DNA from 2 places in the Paenibacillus konkukensis genome. Region 2 is predicted to be linked to the other one. Evidence: riboswitches for the same ligand, from Rfam matches in the RefSeq annotation. Region 2 holds a riboswitch; the other holds the start of a gene.
What was found. Region 2 has a riboswitch for thiamine pyrophosphate ahead of SK3146_RS00375 (acetylornithine deacetylase). Riboswitches for the same ligand answer to the same signal wherever they lie in the genome.
Positions count from the first base shown of each region.

Region 1: linked by a shared signal. The riboswitch ahead of SK3146_RS29330 (ECF transporter S component) and the one ahead of SK3146_RS00375 (acetylornithine deacetylase) in region 2 are both predicted to bind thiamine pyrophosphate.

Region 1 is NZ_CP027059.1:6,750,734-6,758,812, reverse strand. It holds gene SK3146_RS29360 (FAD-binding oxidoreductase) at 1-37, opposite strand, end outside; gene SK3146_RS29355 (hypothetical protein) at 176-391, shown strand; gene SK3146_RS29350 (GNAT family N-acetyltransferase) at 542-1,051, shown strand; gene tenA (thiaminase II) at 1,417-2,085, opposite strand; gene SK3146_RS29340 (energy-coupling factor transporter transmembrane component T family protein) at 2,182-2,988, opposite strand; gene SK3146_RS29335 (ABC transporter ATP-binding protein) at 3,024-4,556, opposite strand; gene SK3146_RS29330 (ECF transporter S component) at 4,556-5,143, opposite strand; TPP riboswitch at 5,271-5,375, opposite strand; gene asd (archaetidylserine decarboxylase) at 5,605-6,393, shown strand; gene SK3146_RS29320 (MFS transporter) at 6,441-7,718, shown strand; gene SK3146_RS29315 (stalk domain-containing protein) at 7,889-8,079, opposite strand, start outside.
Region 2 is NZ_CP027059.1:86,179-94,257, reverse strand. It holds gene SK3146_RS00400 (sensor histidine kinase) at 1-183, shown strand, start outside; gene SK3146_RS00395 (cation diffusion facilitator family transporter) at 291-1,277, opposite strand; gene SK3146_RS00390 (AzlD domain-containing protein) at 1,407-1,733, opposite strand; gene SK3146_RS00385 (AzlC family ABC transporter permease) at 1,724-2,467, opposite strand; gene tenA (thiaminase II) at 2,746-3,414, opposite strand; gene SK3146_RS00375 (acetylornithine deacetylase) at 3,428-4,702, opposite strand; TPP riboswitch at 4,840-4,938, opposite strand; gene SK3146_RS00370 (LTA synthase family protein) at 5,144-7,246, shown strand; gene SK3146_RS00365 (N-acetylmuramoyl-L-alanine amidase family protein) at 7,327-8,079, opposite strand, start outside.

The DNA of each region.
Region 1 (8,079 bases), 1.3 Mb from region 2:
CGGCGGCGAGCAGCAGCAGAACGATCGTTTTTTTCATAACCATACCTCCGCTTTCCATCCTCCTACCAACATACCATAAGATGGAAGACGGCGTCGATCGCTGCTGCCGCCGGGCCGGTCATTCTGTTATAATACTTGTAGACAACTGTCAATTATAGAATCAGGAGATTATACTATGGCCAGCAACCGCAAGCTTTTTACCGATCAGGACTTTCAGGAAGCGATGGATCGCCGGACGCCGATCCGCGTCTTCCAGGACGATCATATCGTAGATTCCGGCGTCGTCATTATCCGTTTTACCGGCGAATCGATAGTAACCCAAGCCGGGGTCAGCGATGTCACGTATCATTCGAGAGCGGGCTGCGAGTTTTTTGAAATGAGAAAGCGGTAAGCCGCTTCCTCATCTCCCGGCAGGCGCGGCTTCGGTTATCGGCAGCAGAGGCTCGGCGGTATAACCGCCGAGCGAGGTTCAAATGAGCCGAACATGTTTATGAAATGAACACTGGAGGCATAGGCAAATTCTCATGGAGGGGATAGGAAGATGAGCGGGAAATGGCATATTCGGGAGATCGTTAAGCTAACGCCTTCCTTATCGGAAGATTTGTCGCAGCTGCTAGTGGAGGTTGTTGAAGACGGAGCGTCTGTCGGATTTCTGCCGCCGCTGTCCCGCGAAGAAGCGAACAGCTATTGGAACGGCGTTCTTCAGCCCGGAATCCTGCTGTGGGCGGCCGTCATGGACGACGCCGCGGTCGGAACCGTCCAGCTGCAGCTGGCGCAAAAGGCCAATGCCTCGCATAGGGCCGAGATCGCCAAGCTGATGGTGCATCCGCTGGCGCGCCGCAAAGGCATCGCCAAAGCGCTAATGCATGCAGCGGAGAACAGAGCGAGAGAAGAAGGAAGAAGCCTGCTCGTACTGGATACGCGTGAAGGAGACGCTTCCAATCGTCTGTACTTGTCCATGGGCTACATCGAAGCCGGGCGAATTCCCGGGTATGCCCGATCGGCCGACGGCCGGCTGGACGGTACGGTATTGTATTACAAAACCGTGTAGTCCGCGCATCGAGACGCGGGCGGAAGAGTCTCCCTCTCCCGATCGCCGCGGCCGTCCATCCGCAGGCTGCCCGCACAACACCGCCGCTCATCATTGCCTGAACGACTCCAACGGACACAGCAGCCGCTATTTAGGAAAAAATCGGCCTGTTTGATTTTTAACGGACATGGATGCCGTTCGCTAACAACGATCGCCTCTTCATGGAGCGAATCTGCGCCAATAAGCGCTGTCGCGACCGTTGCATGTTGAAAAAAGCCGATTGCATCAAAATAACCGCCATGACGTCCGTTAGCGATGGAATCCGTTTGGCAACGTCAAAAGCCGCCGGTACAAGGTTTACAGACCTTGCCGGCGGCTCGTTCTCGTTAACGATAGGTCGGCCATACTTCGTGAGTGTACGCCATTTCCCAGAACATGTATTCATAATGGCTGCTGACGACGAAATGCTGCTTCATCCGGCGGCGGTCCGCTTCGGACACATGCTTGGCAATCTCGTCCAGGCGGTCAATCTGCTCCTGTACCAGCTCGCGGAACCATTCCCCTCCGTAAGCTTTGATCCATTCCTGATAAATCGGCTCTTCCGGCGCCGAGCCTTGAAGCTTCTCCCCGATCTCATAATACAGCCAGTAGCACGGCAGGATGGCGGCGATAATATCGCCGAGATGCCCGTTGTACGCCGCGCGAAGCATATGCGACGTATAAGCGTAGGCTGTCGGGGAAGGCTGGAACGCGGCCCGTTCCTCGGCGGTAATGCCCATTTGCTTGGCGAACGTTTCGTGCAGCGACAGCTCGGCGTTATAGGTGCCCTGCGCATGTACGGTCATCCGGTTCGCAACTGCCAAATCGTCGGCTTTGACCGCTCCCAGCGACTGCACTCTGGCGAATTGGGACAAATAGTAGGCGTCGTTCAATAAATAATGACGGAAGCTCGCCAGCGGCAGCGTACCGTCGGCAATGCCTTGAACGAACGGATGGCGGAAGCTGGCGTTCCAGCTGTCCTCTACGGCAAGTCTCAGCTCTTCGGAAAATTTCATCGGTTTCTCTCCTCCTGACCGGGACCTGCAAGTCCCGGAAAGTATCGTTTGCGCCCTCGATAGTTCCACCCGAAGCTTTCGGTGAACGGCAGGGCGTCAGTTCACTTGATACCGCACATCCCCGACATGGAAATACGGGAAATGCTGGCCGATATACAGCGCGGCAAGCACCGCCGCCGTCAAGTATAAGAGCAGGTACGCATCGCGCAGCGAGAAGCCGATGCGATAGTAATACGTGCGCGCGCGAGCCGAAGAGAAGCGCTTGGCCTCCATCGCCACGGCGATACGCTGCGCCCGGCGGATGCTCTGCGCGAGCAGCGGGATCGCGTACAGGCGCAGCGTCTCGTACACGCCGCCGAGACCGGCCCGCCGCTTGACGCCGCGCACCTTCAGCGCCATGCCGAGCGTATGAAACTCGCCGACCATGATCGGCATCAGCCTGAGCGCGGCCATAAAGCTGTAGGCGAACTTCGGCGGCAGCTTGCACTGCTGCATCAGCGAGTAGAACAGCGCGACGGGTCTGGTCGTCAGCGCGAAGATCAATCCGGTCAAAGCCATGTTGACGGTTTTGAAGCCGATATGCAGCCCCCGATAGAAGCTCTCCTCCGTTATGCGGACCAGCCCCCAGCGCAGCCAGGTCGTGTCGCCTTTGCCGAACAGCATCATCGACATCGACGATGAGACGAACAAGAGCGCGAACGGCAGGAACATCAAGAGCAGCCTGCGCAGCGGATGTCCGGAGAAGAGCAGCAGCAGGAGCAGCTGCGCCGCCGTGACGTTGATCAATACGTTGATGTTATCTGTAAACAGCACCACGAAGAACAGCAAGAGCGACAGCAGCAGCTTCGCGCTCGGATTTACCCGGTGCAGCCATGTTTCCTCATAGGACAAAAAGTTGTCCACGGCAGTTCACTTCCTTTTTGCCACGCTTCAAAATTTTACGCTTCAACCGGCAGCGCGCCGGACGGCGGCGTTTCGGCGACATCCGAAGAAGAAGCTTCCTCCGCCGCCCGCAAATATTGCCGCGGCTGCAGGTCCTTGGCCAACCTCCCGCGTTCGATCTCCCAGACGCGGGTGGCGAAATAGCGGACGATGTCCAAATCATGCGTCACCATGATGATTGTCGTCCCCTGCCGCCGCCAGGCTTCCAGCTTCTCCAGGATGGCGAACGTATTCGCCGCATCCTGTCCGAAGGTCGGCTCATCCAGCAGCACGAGCCGCTGCTCCTTGACCATGGCGGTAGCGACGCTAAGCCGCCGCTTCTGCCCGAGGGACAGCTGATACGGATGCTGGCTCCGCTGTTCCTCGAGGCCGAATTCCTCCAGCAGCGCAAGCGCCTGCTTCTCCGCGCCCAGGACACCGTCGCGTCGGAAGCCGAACGCCGCCTCGTCGAGCACCGAATGCGTGACGAACTGCATCTCCGGATTCTGGAACACGTAGGCGGCGCAATCCGCCACATCCTTGAATCCGCGCACTTCCCGTCCCGCGAGCCGGTACGCCGCGCCCGAAGCCGGGATCAGCTGCATCATCGCCTGCAGCAGCGTGCTTTTGCCTGCGCCGTTCTCTCCGACTACGGCGATCCATTCGCCGGGGCCGGCCTGCGCTTCGTCCACGTGCATCTTGGGCTCCCGCCCGCGGAAGGCGGTGAACTGCTTCAACTGAAGGAGCGGATTTCCGTACTCCCTGCCGGCCGCCGGCCCGGCCCCATCCGCATCCCGAAGCGCCCGGTACGCCGCGCCGGCGGCATAATCGCTCCATACGCCCGGATACCAAATGCCGAATTGCTGCAGCCGTTCCTTGTGCCGGTCGAAGACGGTCTCCGGCGAGCCGTCCGCCAAGATAGCGCCGTCGTGAGTGAAAAGCACGACACGATCGACAAAATCGATCACCTCGTCGATTTTATGTTCTACAATAAGTACGGTCTTGTCTTTGCCGATCTGCTTGATCGTATCCCATACCTGCTTCGTCCCTTCCGGATCGAGCAGGGCGGTCGGCTCGTCGAAGAACAGCACTTCCGGCTCCAGAGCCAATACGGACGCAATCGCAAGCCGCTGCTTCATCCCTTGAGACATCGACTGAATATCCAGATGAAGCTTAGGCAAATTCAATCCGACCTGCCGGAGCCCCTGCTCGATCCGGGCGGTCATCTCTTCCCGGGGAACTCCCAGATTCTCCAGCACGAACGCCATCTCCTCATCCACAAACGGCATGCAAAACTGGGTGTCGGGATCTTGGAACACATACCCCCAGGACGGGGGAATGACAATCTCGTCGAATTTGACGGGAATCTCAATAACATCCGGGATGAGCCCGGTCAGCACCTGAAGCAGGGTCGACTTGCCGCAGCCGCTCGGACCGAGCAGCAGCACCTTTTGCCCCGTGTTGACCGAGAACGAAATATCGTCGAACAGCAGCGACGGACTGCCGGCGAACTTCAGCCGCAAACCGGTGACGGATGTGCTGACCGGCATCATTTTCTACGCTCCAGCGCCTGGTAATCGGCACGGCTGGCCGGACGGACCAGCTGCGTCACGCCGGTCGCCTCCAGCGCCTTGACGAGCCAGTAAGCGCACAGCCCGGTAAAGAACACCGATCCGATAAAGCGGAAGGCGAAATACAGCAGCAAATTCCATGATTGCAGATCGGTCAAATAGCCTTTGAAGGCGTCGAATACGAGCGAAGCCGCCGCCGAACCGACTCCCGCAAGGCATGCCGTCGCCGCCGAGAAGCTGCGGTAGCGGAACAGAGCGAAAACCATCTCCGCCAGCAGCCCTTGCGCAATCCCGTAAGTCAGCGATTCCACGCCGTATTGCGAGCCTGAGATCAATTCTCCCGACGCCGCCGCCACTTCGGCCAGCAAGGCGACGCCCGGCTTGCGTATGATCAGCGCCGCAACGGTAGCGGCCATAAACCAAACGCCGTATACCAGCTGATCGAGCTGCAGCCCGGCCAGCTTCACTACATTGGAGACATCCCCCCACAACCGGTAAATAATGCCGAATACGATCGCGATGACGATCGTAACCAGGATGTCCGTCAATTTTAACCCTTTGGACATGTAAACCCACTCCTCCTCTATCTTGTTTGGGGCCATAGCTCCGACCTTCTTCTGATTGAATGGGACAACGCAATAAGACCACTTCCCGAAACAGGAAGTGGTCTGCATGTTCAATAAATACACACGCTTCAAACGCTCTCCACTTCCCTACGCTGGCACGATCCAGATCAGGTTCAGAGGGTCTAGGATCTATTGATCCAGTCTCAGCCTTGCGGCTCCCCTAGTGACAATAATCATATTAACACGAATGAAATAAATGTCAACGGCTAATATATAGCATCATGGGCGCTTCGCTTTCGTCCGCATCGTTCGGAGCGGCACGCAACCGAAGAGCTCCAACCTCGTCGTTTCCTATGAAAATGTCATATGCATACGATTCTTTTTTCTTGCGTTGCAGCAGGTTCTGTGTCAAGATATTCGGTAGACAAGAGACTTTAGAAAGAACAGGTGAATGTACACTTATGATGAAACCCTTTTTCCGCTTGTTGACCGAGCTGTCCTCGCGCAAGTCGATCTCCAGGTTAACGGGAGCTTTTGCCAAATCGAGAGCGAGCCGCGGCCTCATTCCGCGTTTTGCCAAAATATATGGAATTCCGATGCAGGATGCCGAGAAACAGTGGACCGAGTACGCTTCGCTGAACGACTTTTTCACAAGACGCTTGCGCCAAGGGCTTCGTCCGGTGAACACCGCGGAGCATACGCTGGTCAGCCCCGTCGATGCCGCCATTACGGGTATGGGGCCGATCTCCGAAGGGTTGATTGTCAATGTCAAGGGGCAGGATTACACCGTAGAAGAGCTGCTGAATCATTCTCCGCGCACGGTCAATTACAAGAACGGCTTCTACTTCGTCCTTTATTTGAGCCCGACCGATTATCACCGCATTCATACTCCGGTGGACGGCGTCATTATCGAGAAGGAACATGTGCCCGGCAAAGTCTACCCCGTCAATGAATTCGGGCTTCGCCAGATGCGCAGAGTGCTGAGCCGCAACGAGCGCCTGATCACTTATATGGATCATGAAGGCGGCGAAATCGCCGTTGTCAAGGTGGGCGCAATGAACGTCAGCAGCATTAAATACGTCTCGCCGCTGCCGGACCGGCTCAGCCGCGGGGACGAGCTGGCCTACTTCGAGTTCGGTTCCACCGTCGTGCTCCTGATGGAGACGAACACCTTCAAGAGCCGAAACGACCTGAAGGTCGGCAGCAAAGTTAAAATGGGCGAAGCTCTCGGAACGGTCAAGCCTTCCTAAAAAACCGCCCCACATCCTATGTTAAAGCAGAGGAGTTTAGTACAACCATGCAAGCAGCACAGACCGGAACGGCCGCTTCCGGAGCAACGACGCAGGCGGCGACGCAGCCGGGCATCAAGCCTACCGTAATGCGTATTTTGCTGGCGATCAGCATCGTTCATTTATTCAACGACTCGATTCAATCGATCATCCCGGCGATTTTGCCGATTCTCAAGGATACGATGCGGCTGAATTATATGCAGTCGGGAATCATCGTATTTTCGCTTAATATGACCGCTTCGATCATGCAGCCTGTCGTAGGACTGTATTCGGACCGCAAGCCTTCCCCCTACATGCTCCCTCTCGGAATGGGGCTTACCTGCTTGGGGGTCTTCGGGCTGGCCTTTGCGCCGAATTATTGGCTTATTTTACTGTCCGTCGTCCTCGTCGGACTCGGCTCGGCAATCTTCCATCCGGAGGGCTCGCGGGTAGCCCATATGGCTGCAGGCTCGCGCCGCGGGCTGGCGCAGTCGATCTTCCAAGTCGGCGGCAATGCCGGTCAATCGCTCGCATCCATTATGACGGCGCTGATCTTTGTGCCGCTCGGCCAGCGGGGCGCCGTATGGTTCATGCTCGTAGCGGGACTGGCCATCGTCGTCCAGATGTATATCGCCCGCTGGTACGGCGGCTATTTGGCCGCCCACCCGCGCAAAGCCAAATCGGCGGCGGCGCGCGCCGTCAGTCCGACTCGTAAGAAGCAGGTGACTTTCGCCGTCGTCATGCTCATCTTCTTGGTCTTTGCCAGATCGTGGTATCACTCGGGCGTCTCGATCTATTATCCGTTTTATTTGATGGAAAAGTTCCATTTGTCGCTGGAGCACGCGCAGATTTATATTTTTCTGTTCGCCGCTGCCGGCGCCGTAGGCACGTTCCTCGGCGGGCCGCTGGCCGACCGGTTCGGACGGCGCAACCTGATCTTCTTCTCCATGCTCGGCTCGGCGCCGCTGGCGATGGCGCTTCCTTACGCGAACGCGTTTTGGGCCTACGTCATTTTGCTGATTAACGGACTGATCATTTTATCCAGTTTTTCCGTAACCGTCGTCTATGCGCAGGAGCTGATTCCCGGCAAAGTAGGCACCGTATCCGGTCTCATTACCGGAATGGCTTTCGGCATGGGCGCTCTGGGCGCCGTCGCTCTCGGAAGTCTGATCGACAAGTTTCATCTGACGGTCGTCATGCAGATGCTCAGCTTCCTGCCTTTGCTCGGGCTGCTCACCTTTTTCCTGCCTTCCGACCGCAAGCTGAAGGCATGGGCGCAGGAAGCGGAAGGCGCTGCCGATAAGTAACTGTTTGTTGAAGCCGGCCGTTCATAGATAACATAAGCAAAAGAGGCAGTTTAGGGCGCCAAAACCCTGAAACTGCCTCTTTGCTATCGCCGGCGAATATAGACTGGAGCCTTGCCCGCGAGTGAGATCCGGCCGCCTCCGCTTGCCGCGTCCAGCGCTCTGCCAGCGCTTCAATAAGCAAAAAATACGACCTGATAAACCACCCGCGCCTCATGGCCTTCGGCATCCTTGAGCCCGGAGATTTGCACCTCGAAACGGTCTCCGTCCTCATATCTCATATTCCCGCCCGGCCTGAATACGATGCAATTGGGCACGCCATATTTATGCGTATTGACATTGAAATAGGCTTTCCCTTCGCCGG
Region 2 (8,079 bases):
CATCTGGATAAAATTTTCGACCGTTTCTACCGGGCCGATCCTTCGCGCTCGCGGCAAAACGGCGGCTATGGCTTAGGGCTTGCCATTGCGAAATCCATTGTCGTGCAGCATCAAGGCAAAATTTCCGCAAAAAGCGTTCCGAACGGGACGACGACGTTTGAAGTTCAGCTGAACGAGCGCTAGCTTCTTGCTTTTTCACACATCGGCGGCGGCAGCAAGCAGCGGCAACAACGAAAAACCGTTTCAAGCGATAAGCCTGAAACGTTTTTTTTTGGCCATGCCTTATTATATTAGCTGCTTTCGGCCGGAACCCAGTTTCTTACCCCGTTGTCTTCCAGTATTCCCAAAGTGACATCGGTAATATCCGGGTCCTGAAGCAGTTGGTCTCTCACTTTAAATTTGATATCGTCCGCATCGGCCAGCGTTAAGCCGCGCTGCAGCTCGATCAAGCCTTCCACGTGATAATAGCGTCCTTCCTGAAGCACCCTCAGCTGGTAGATGTCGGTCACGAAGCTTTCGGCTAATATGATACCCGCGACCCTCTCCTCTACTTCGAGAGGAGCAGCTACGCCGATCAGACCCGCCATATTGTCATAGCCTACGCGAAAGGCGATTAGCACCATCAAGCAGCCGATCGCAACCGTGACGACGCCGTCCAAGACGGCAAAGCTGCTAAGCGAGGTGACGATAACGGCGAGAAGAGCAAGCAAACCGCCTATGGTTGCCACCAGATCTTCATAGAAGACAAGACGTGTCGGAGGCGCCGCCCGCTTCACATTGCGGAACGCGGCGGATACGACTGCCAACCCTTTCGCATCGCTGCGGGATTCGCGGACGACTTCTTTCATCGCTTTGACAAGCACGAAGCCGTCTATAAGAATAGAAACCGCCAATACGATTATATTGAGCCAGAAGCCGGATGAATGGATAGGATGCTGGATCAGATGAATTCCTTCCTTGATCGTCTCGTACGCCATAATCGTGACGACGATTACAGCGACCATACAGAACAAATTGATGACGCGGCCGAAACCGGCCGGGAATCGCTTCGTCGGCTTTTTCTCTGCAAGCACGCTTCCGGCGAAGACGAACATTTGATTGACGGCGTCCGCTACCGAGTGCATCGTCGAAGCGAACATCGCGCCATTGCCTGTCATGACAGCCGCCGCCCCTTTAATAAGGGCGATAAAGGTGTTGCCTGCCGCCGCGGTCGCGGACGACATATTTCCTTTTCGGATCAAACTTCTAAACGTATTTCGTTCGGGCTCGGGGTCCATGTAAGAAAAATCACTCCTATTAATGTATGGTTTTAAATAAAAAAAGGATTCTTCAAACTATACGGCCGCCCAAACGATCGGTTTCAAAAAATTCAGGCTAAAAACGGAGCCTGGCGACCGCCTAAACGGTCAGAACAGCCACCGCAAAACGAACATCGCCGCGATGCCCGTCACAACGGTCCCTAGCAAGCTGCGGGTGAACACGGCGACGAGGAAAGTCGGCAGCGCCGCCAGCAATTCGATATTGCGGGTCCATGGAATTAAATCCCCTTCCTTCATCAGCAATTCCTGGCCGACAAGCGCGGCCATAACGGAAATAGGAACGTATTTGAGCCAGCGCATCCCCCATTCGGGCAACTGCAGACGGCTGAGCACCATCAGCGGGATGACCCGCGGGAGGAACGTCACAACGGCCGACCCTATAATAACGATCAAAATATACCATTTTATTTCCATTTATCCAACACCATACCTATCGTCGATGCAATCACGGCAGCAATAATAATGCCGAGACTGTCCGAAATATAGCAGCTCACGGCTATGGCGACGAGGACGGCCGCGGCCGCAACGAACGTATCGAGCGCGAACCGTTTGCGGGCGGCGACGGACAGCACCAGCAGTCCGATGAACATGGCCGGAAGAGCGAAGTCGAGCCCGAATTGCTCGGGGTTCGTGATCCACTGCCCGAAGAAGGCGCCGGCGATATTGGCGGCGATCCAGTTCAAGTACGCCGTCACGTTCAAGCCGTGCATCCATTTCTCGCTGAGCCGATGCTTGGCCGCCGCCCGGCTGATCGCCACGCCGAAGGTCTCGTCGGTCAAAAGAGTGCCCAGCAGCATGTTTTTCGCCGGGGACAGATGCCGGAAGTACGGCGATAAAGCCGCACTGAGCAGCAGATGGCGAAGGTTCACCAGAAATATCGTAACGATGATAGCCGTGCTGGATGTGCCTGCGGCAATCATGCCGGATGCGATGAATTGGGCGGCCCCGGCATAGACCAATATGCTCATCAGCGCAATCTCGGCAATGCTGAGCCCGGCGGTCTTCTCCACCACTCCGGCGGCCAGCCCGATGCTCAAATAGCCGAGCAGCGTCGGAATGCAGTCCTTCACGCCCTGAAGGAAGCTTTCTTCTTCCGCCCGGCCCGAAGCCGCCAGTGGCTCTATTCTTAGATGTTCGGGCTTCGTCATTGGATTCATACCGATCTCTCCTATGTAAATCTTCTTCCTGTGACGACATGATACGAGTCCGGCCTGCTTCTCCACAGCGCCTCGACTTTATCCGGGCCCAGCTGTTTCGCGATCTCAGCGAACATCATGTCTTGTCGAATATATTCGACCGCTGCCCATACGAGGGCGGGGTCGCGCGTTTTCATCGCCATGCCGACGAAGGCGCGGTCCTGCAGATGAAACGGTCATGCATTGTCGTTCCGATTACTCGCTTCTCGCTTCCTTGCCGGACAAGCGGCTTATTCGGGCCACAGCTCCTCGCGGTAAGCCATGTCCCAGAACAAATACTCGAATTGCGTCGTATGCAGGAAAATCTCTTCAAGCCGGTCGAGCTCCCGCTGCGGTTTCCCTTCGGCCAGCTGATCCAAGAGCCCGATGCACCACTTGGCGAGCGAACCGAACTCCTCCGAGCTGTACATCCGAATCCACTCTCCGTAATATTCATGATCCGCGGCCCCGGGAATCCGCGCTAATTCCTTGCCGATTTCCCAGTAGCTCCACATGCACGGCAGCAGAGCGGCAACCAGTTCGGCCAGCGAGCCGTTCTGGGCGGCATGCAGCATATAGTGCGTGTAAGCGAGCGTAACCGGCGACGGCTCGGCTTGCTCCAGCTCATTTTCGGATATGCCGAACCGGGCGGCATAGGCGCGATGCAGCGACATCTCTTCGTTCATCGTCGAGTGCAGCAGTCCCGCGAACTCGCCCATCGTTTTCAAATCCCCCGCCTTGACGGCGCCCAGAGCGAACAGCTTGGCATAATCGATCAAATACAAATAGTCCTGAATCATGTAAAACCGGAATTTCGCAAGCTCCAGCTCTCCGCTGCCCATCTCCCGGACAAACGGATGAGAGTGATTTTTGCGCCAGACAGGCTGCAGCTTCTCCATTAAATATTCGGAAAATGTCATCGTTCGTTCCTCCTTATTTGAGCGTATGGCTCCATTCGTATATAAACTTCAGCATCACCTGAGTAAACCGTACCAATTGCTCCACGGAAACCCGCTCATTGACGGAGTGGGCGTTGCGCAAATTGCCGGGACCGTAGATCGCGGCCGGAATGCCGGCGTCGGAGAACCAGCCGCCGTCGGTAACCGTCGGGGATACGTCCACGATAGCCGGTTCCAGAAGTACGCTCTCATGGGCGCCGCCGAGCAGGCGGACGGCCTCATGCTGCGGGTCGACCTGCAGCGAAGGGAATATCTCGCCGCGGTCCTCGATCATGGAAGCGCCGCCCCAGCGAAATTGCGGAGGGTTGTCCTTAAGCCACGGATCGGCCTGGGAAACCCGGCCCAGCCAGTCCTCAATCTCGCGCGCCACCCCTTCGTATGTTTCATTGGGGTAAAAATGCACCGTAATCCAAAGCCGGCATTCGTCGGCGATGAACGCGGCGTGTCTGCCTCCCTCGATCACCGCCGGATTGATCGTATTCGTCCCCGGCGCAAATCCGGGATAGCTTTTGGTCACCGCCCAATGCCGCTCCAGCTCCTGCAAGCCCTGAATAATCTTCATCATCTTCTCAATGGCGCTCGCCCCGTGAAGGCCGCCTCCGGCATGGATCATATTTCTGCGGGTCGCATCGTGATAGGTTTCCTTGCTTTTCACCGTTACCCAGCCCGTGATGACGCCGCCCTGACCTTGAATATGCAGGTCGCTCGTATCGACCACAACGGCGAAATCCGCGCTGTACCCGCGCTTGCAGCACTGGAGCGTTCCCGCCTCCCCTACTTCCTCCCCGATGACGGATTGGAACAGCACGTCTCCCGGGAGCCGGATTCCTGCCTCGTGCAGCAGTTGGACGGCGAACAGCGCGCCGGCCAAACCGCCCTTCATATCCGCCGCACCGCGCCCGACCAGCGATCCGTCCTTCACGAACGGATCGAACGGATCGGTATCCCAAGCCTCGCCTTGGCTAACCTCCGCAACGTCGACATGACCGTTAATAATCAAGCTTTTGTACCGTGCCGGATCTTGCCCCCGCAGAACGCCTACCACATTGGGATCGCCCGGATAGACGTCCCAGCGGTCAATGGCGAAGCCCTTTTCTTCGAGAAACGATGCGATAAAGCTCTGAGCCTCCGCCGTATTTCTTGCCGGCGGCGCCGGGGTTTGGAAGCGGATCAATCGCGAAGCCAGCCCGACCAGCTCCTCCGCCCTTGCTTCCACCTGCTTTAATAACGATTCCAACGGTTCGCTCATCCGTATTTGTCTCCTTTCGTTTTTGAACACCAGAGCAACGTCCCCCCGCCGCTCTCGGGAAGGAAGCCGCGAACCCTATCCGGATAAAACAAAAAACCGCTTCCTGTCGAAGCGGTCTGCCTGCGCATGTATGAAGTCCCGGGCATCGTCCACTTCCCTTCGCTAGCATTACCTAGATCAGGTGTAAGGGTTGAGGCTCCCGCCTCTCTCAGCTTAACGCACCCCTAGTGTTTAAGTTTGCTATATTTCTTTCCATTAAATAGTACCACACCTGTCCTGCGGACTCAACCGATAACGCGGCCCGGCCCTTCTCTACCGGCTTCCGCATACGACCAGCGTTTGCCTAATTCGCTGCTTATTCACCGGGCTTCATAGGTATGCTATACTATGATAGGCGTTTGACAGCTTTACACTAAATTCATATTAAGATGTGGTGATCTCATGGGGGAATTGCAGCTGGCAATTCAAAATCACGGATGGAGAGCGCTGCGGCGGCTGCCGCTGCTCTTGTGGTCCATCTGGATTGTATTTTTGGTAGAGCTGCTGAGCCGTGGGCAATGGGGAGATACGTTCAAATGGACGTTTCATGCGATGCCCGAGCTCTTATTGAACACATTGCTTGTTCTCGGCTTTATGTTTCTGCTTGCGGCCGTGACCGGACGGATACGGCTATCGTTCTGGCTCGTCTCGGCGGTCTGTCTGATCTTCGGTCTCATTAGCGGGGTCAAACTGGATATTCTGGGCGTTCCGTTCCTGCCTTGGGACCTGCTGCTCACCAGCGAAACGAAGGATATGGCGCAATATGTGACGGGTCTGCTGAACTTCACCGTCATTTCCGGAATTATCGCTTTCATTGTCATCAGCCTGCTGCTTCTCTACAAGCTGCCGCGCATCGCGGTCCGGCTGAATTGGAAGCACCGGCTCGGCGTCGGAATCATCGCGCTGTTTCTGCTTTCCAACATTTATTCCGACAGCACGGCATCGATGAAAAACTGGGTTCATATCCAAAACATCGCTTGGGACCAGACCGAAAACGTCAAGACGAACGGCTTTCTGCTGACGACGATGATGAATTTGAAGTTTTTATTCATGAGTCAGCCTGACGGGTATAATAAGGAGGCGATCCGCTCCGCCGCCGCTTCTACGGTACCCGAGGTGCCGGCGCCTGGCGCCGTCAAGCCGAACGTCATCATCGTGCTGAGCGAATCGTTCTGGGACGCAACGCAAATTAAGGGCATTACGTTTAGCCGCGACCCGCTCCCGTTCTATCACGAGCTGGTAAAGAAATATACGAGCGGCACCTTCCTGTCTCCGCAATTCGGAGGCGGAACCGCCAATGTCGAGTTCGAAGTGCTGACGGGCAATTCCATGCGCTTTCTGCCGCAGGGCTCCATCCCGTACAATCAATACGTCAATAAGCCGATCGATTCGATAGCCAGCATTTTAACAAGGCAGGGGTATCATTCGACGGCGATCAACCCGTTTCACAGCTGGTTTTATAATAGTAAGAAAGTTTACGAGAACTTCGGTTTCTCGAAATTCATCTCCCAGGAATTTTTCAAGCCTGAATACGACGGACCGTACTTGGCCGACCGGGAGGTGGCGAAGCAAATTATCGACGCCAGCGAATCGACGAACGGCCCCGATTTTGTTTTTGCCAATACGATGCAAAATCATTATCACTACTATCCGGGCAAGTTCAAAGAGAATACGATCCAGGTATCCGGCGTCAGCGGCGAATCGCAAGGGCTGCTCGAAACGTACGCTCAAGGCTTGGTCGGGGCCGACGATATGCTGAAGCTTCTGGTGACGCACTACGAAACGACTAAAGAGCCGACGATTTTGCTGTTTTTCGGCGATCATCTGCCGAGTCTCGGCGACAACTACAAGGCTTATAAGGACAGCGGTTATTTACAGGAAAACGATCCGCAATTTTTGGACAAAATGTATCGCGTGCCCGTCCTGATTTGGAATAATTACTTGCCCGAGCATAAGGACAATATTCATATGAGCCCTTCGTTCATGACTCCTTATTTGCTTCAATTGGCGCAAAGACCCGGCACTTATTATACGGATTATTTGGCTCAGCTTTATAAAAGTATGCCCGTGCTGCCGCCGGAAAATTTATACGATCAGATGCATATCGACAAGGAAGCGCTGAAAACATACGAGAAACTGCAGTATGACATTATTTTCGGGGAACAATACGGCTACGGGGAAATGAAGAACGAGATCAAAGACGAGCATTATGTGCTCGGCCTGGGCCCGATGTCCATTGACGGAGTTCAGAAGGAGTCGGCGGAGGAAGGAACGGCGCTCAAAATTTCGGGCCATTATCTCCCTTACAACAGCATCGTGCAAATTAACGGGCAGCCTGCGGAAACGGAGTGGGTGAACACCGGAGAGGTTATCGCCCTGCTGAAGCCCGATAAGCAGAAGCAGCTTCCCGCCAAAGTCCAAGTGATCGTGAAGGACTCCAGAGATAAGGTCATTGCCAAGTCCAACGAATTTCAATTCTCGCAGTCGGCTGCATTGAACAAGTAACGGCGGCCGCGCCAGTATAACGCAATAAGCCGCAGTCTTAGGGAATCCCCAAGGCGCGGCTTATTTGTTTGCTTCGTATTTTACATGCTGTTAAAATAATCCTTCAGCCCGCTCACGATGGCCTCCGCGGCTTTTTGCTGATAGGCCGAGGTGCGGACGATGCCCTCATCCTTGGCGTTCGATAGAAACCCGAGCTCGACGAGCGCCGACGGCCGGGCGTTTTCCCTAAGCACATGATAATCGCCGAAGGAGATGCCGTTGCTTTTTAATTCCAGCGACTGATCCAGCCGAGACTCGATCTTTCTCGCCAGCGGCATATCCTTTGTTTTCGAGTAGTAGAAGGTTAACGTTCCGCTGACCGGTTTCGGAGAAGAATTATAATGAATGCTTATAAAAGCGTCGGCATGCTTGGATTCGCTAATGACGACCCGTTTGCTTAGTTCAGGCTTCTCCTTGTCGCTCGTGCGCGTTAAAATCGCTTGCGCCCCCGCCGACCTCAGCTTGTCCGCCAAGTAAAGCGACGTCTTGAGGTTCAGCGTTTTTTCGCTGGACGCATATTTCTTGCCGATCACGCCGTTATCGTTGCCCCCGTGTCCGGGGTCGATAACGATGACTTTGCCCTGCAGCCCTTTCGAAGAAGACCCCAGCTGCTGCGCCGCCGTCTTGGCGGGCTGACTTCCTATGTATTTGCCGAATACCCAGCCGTTCAGGCCGTTCGCGGCCTTCACCTTAACCCAATCCTGATTGCGTTCCATCACCTGCAGCTTGTCGCCCTGAGACAAGACGCCCAGCGCCGTATGCTCCGTACCCGGACCTTTGCGCATATACAGGGA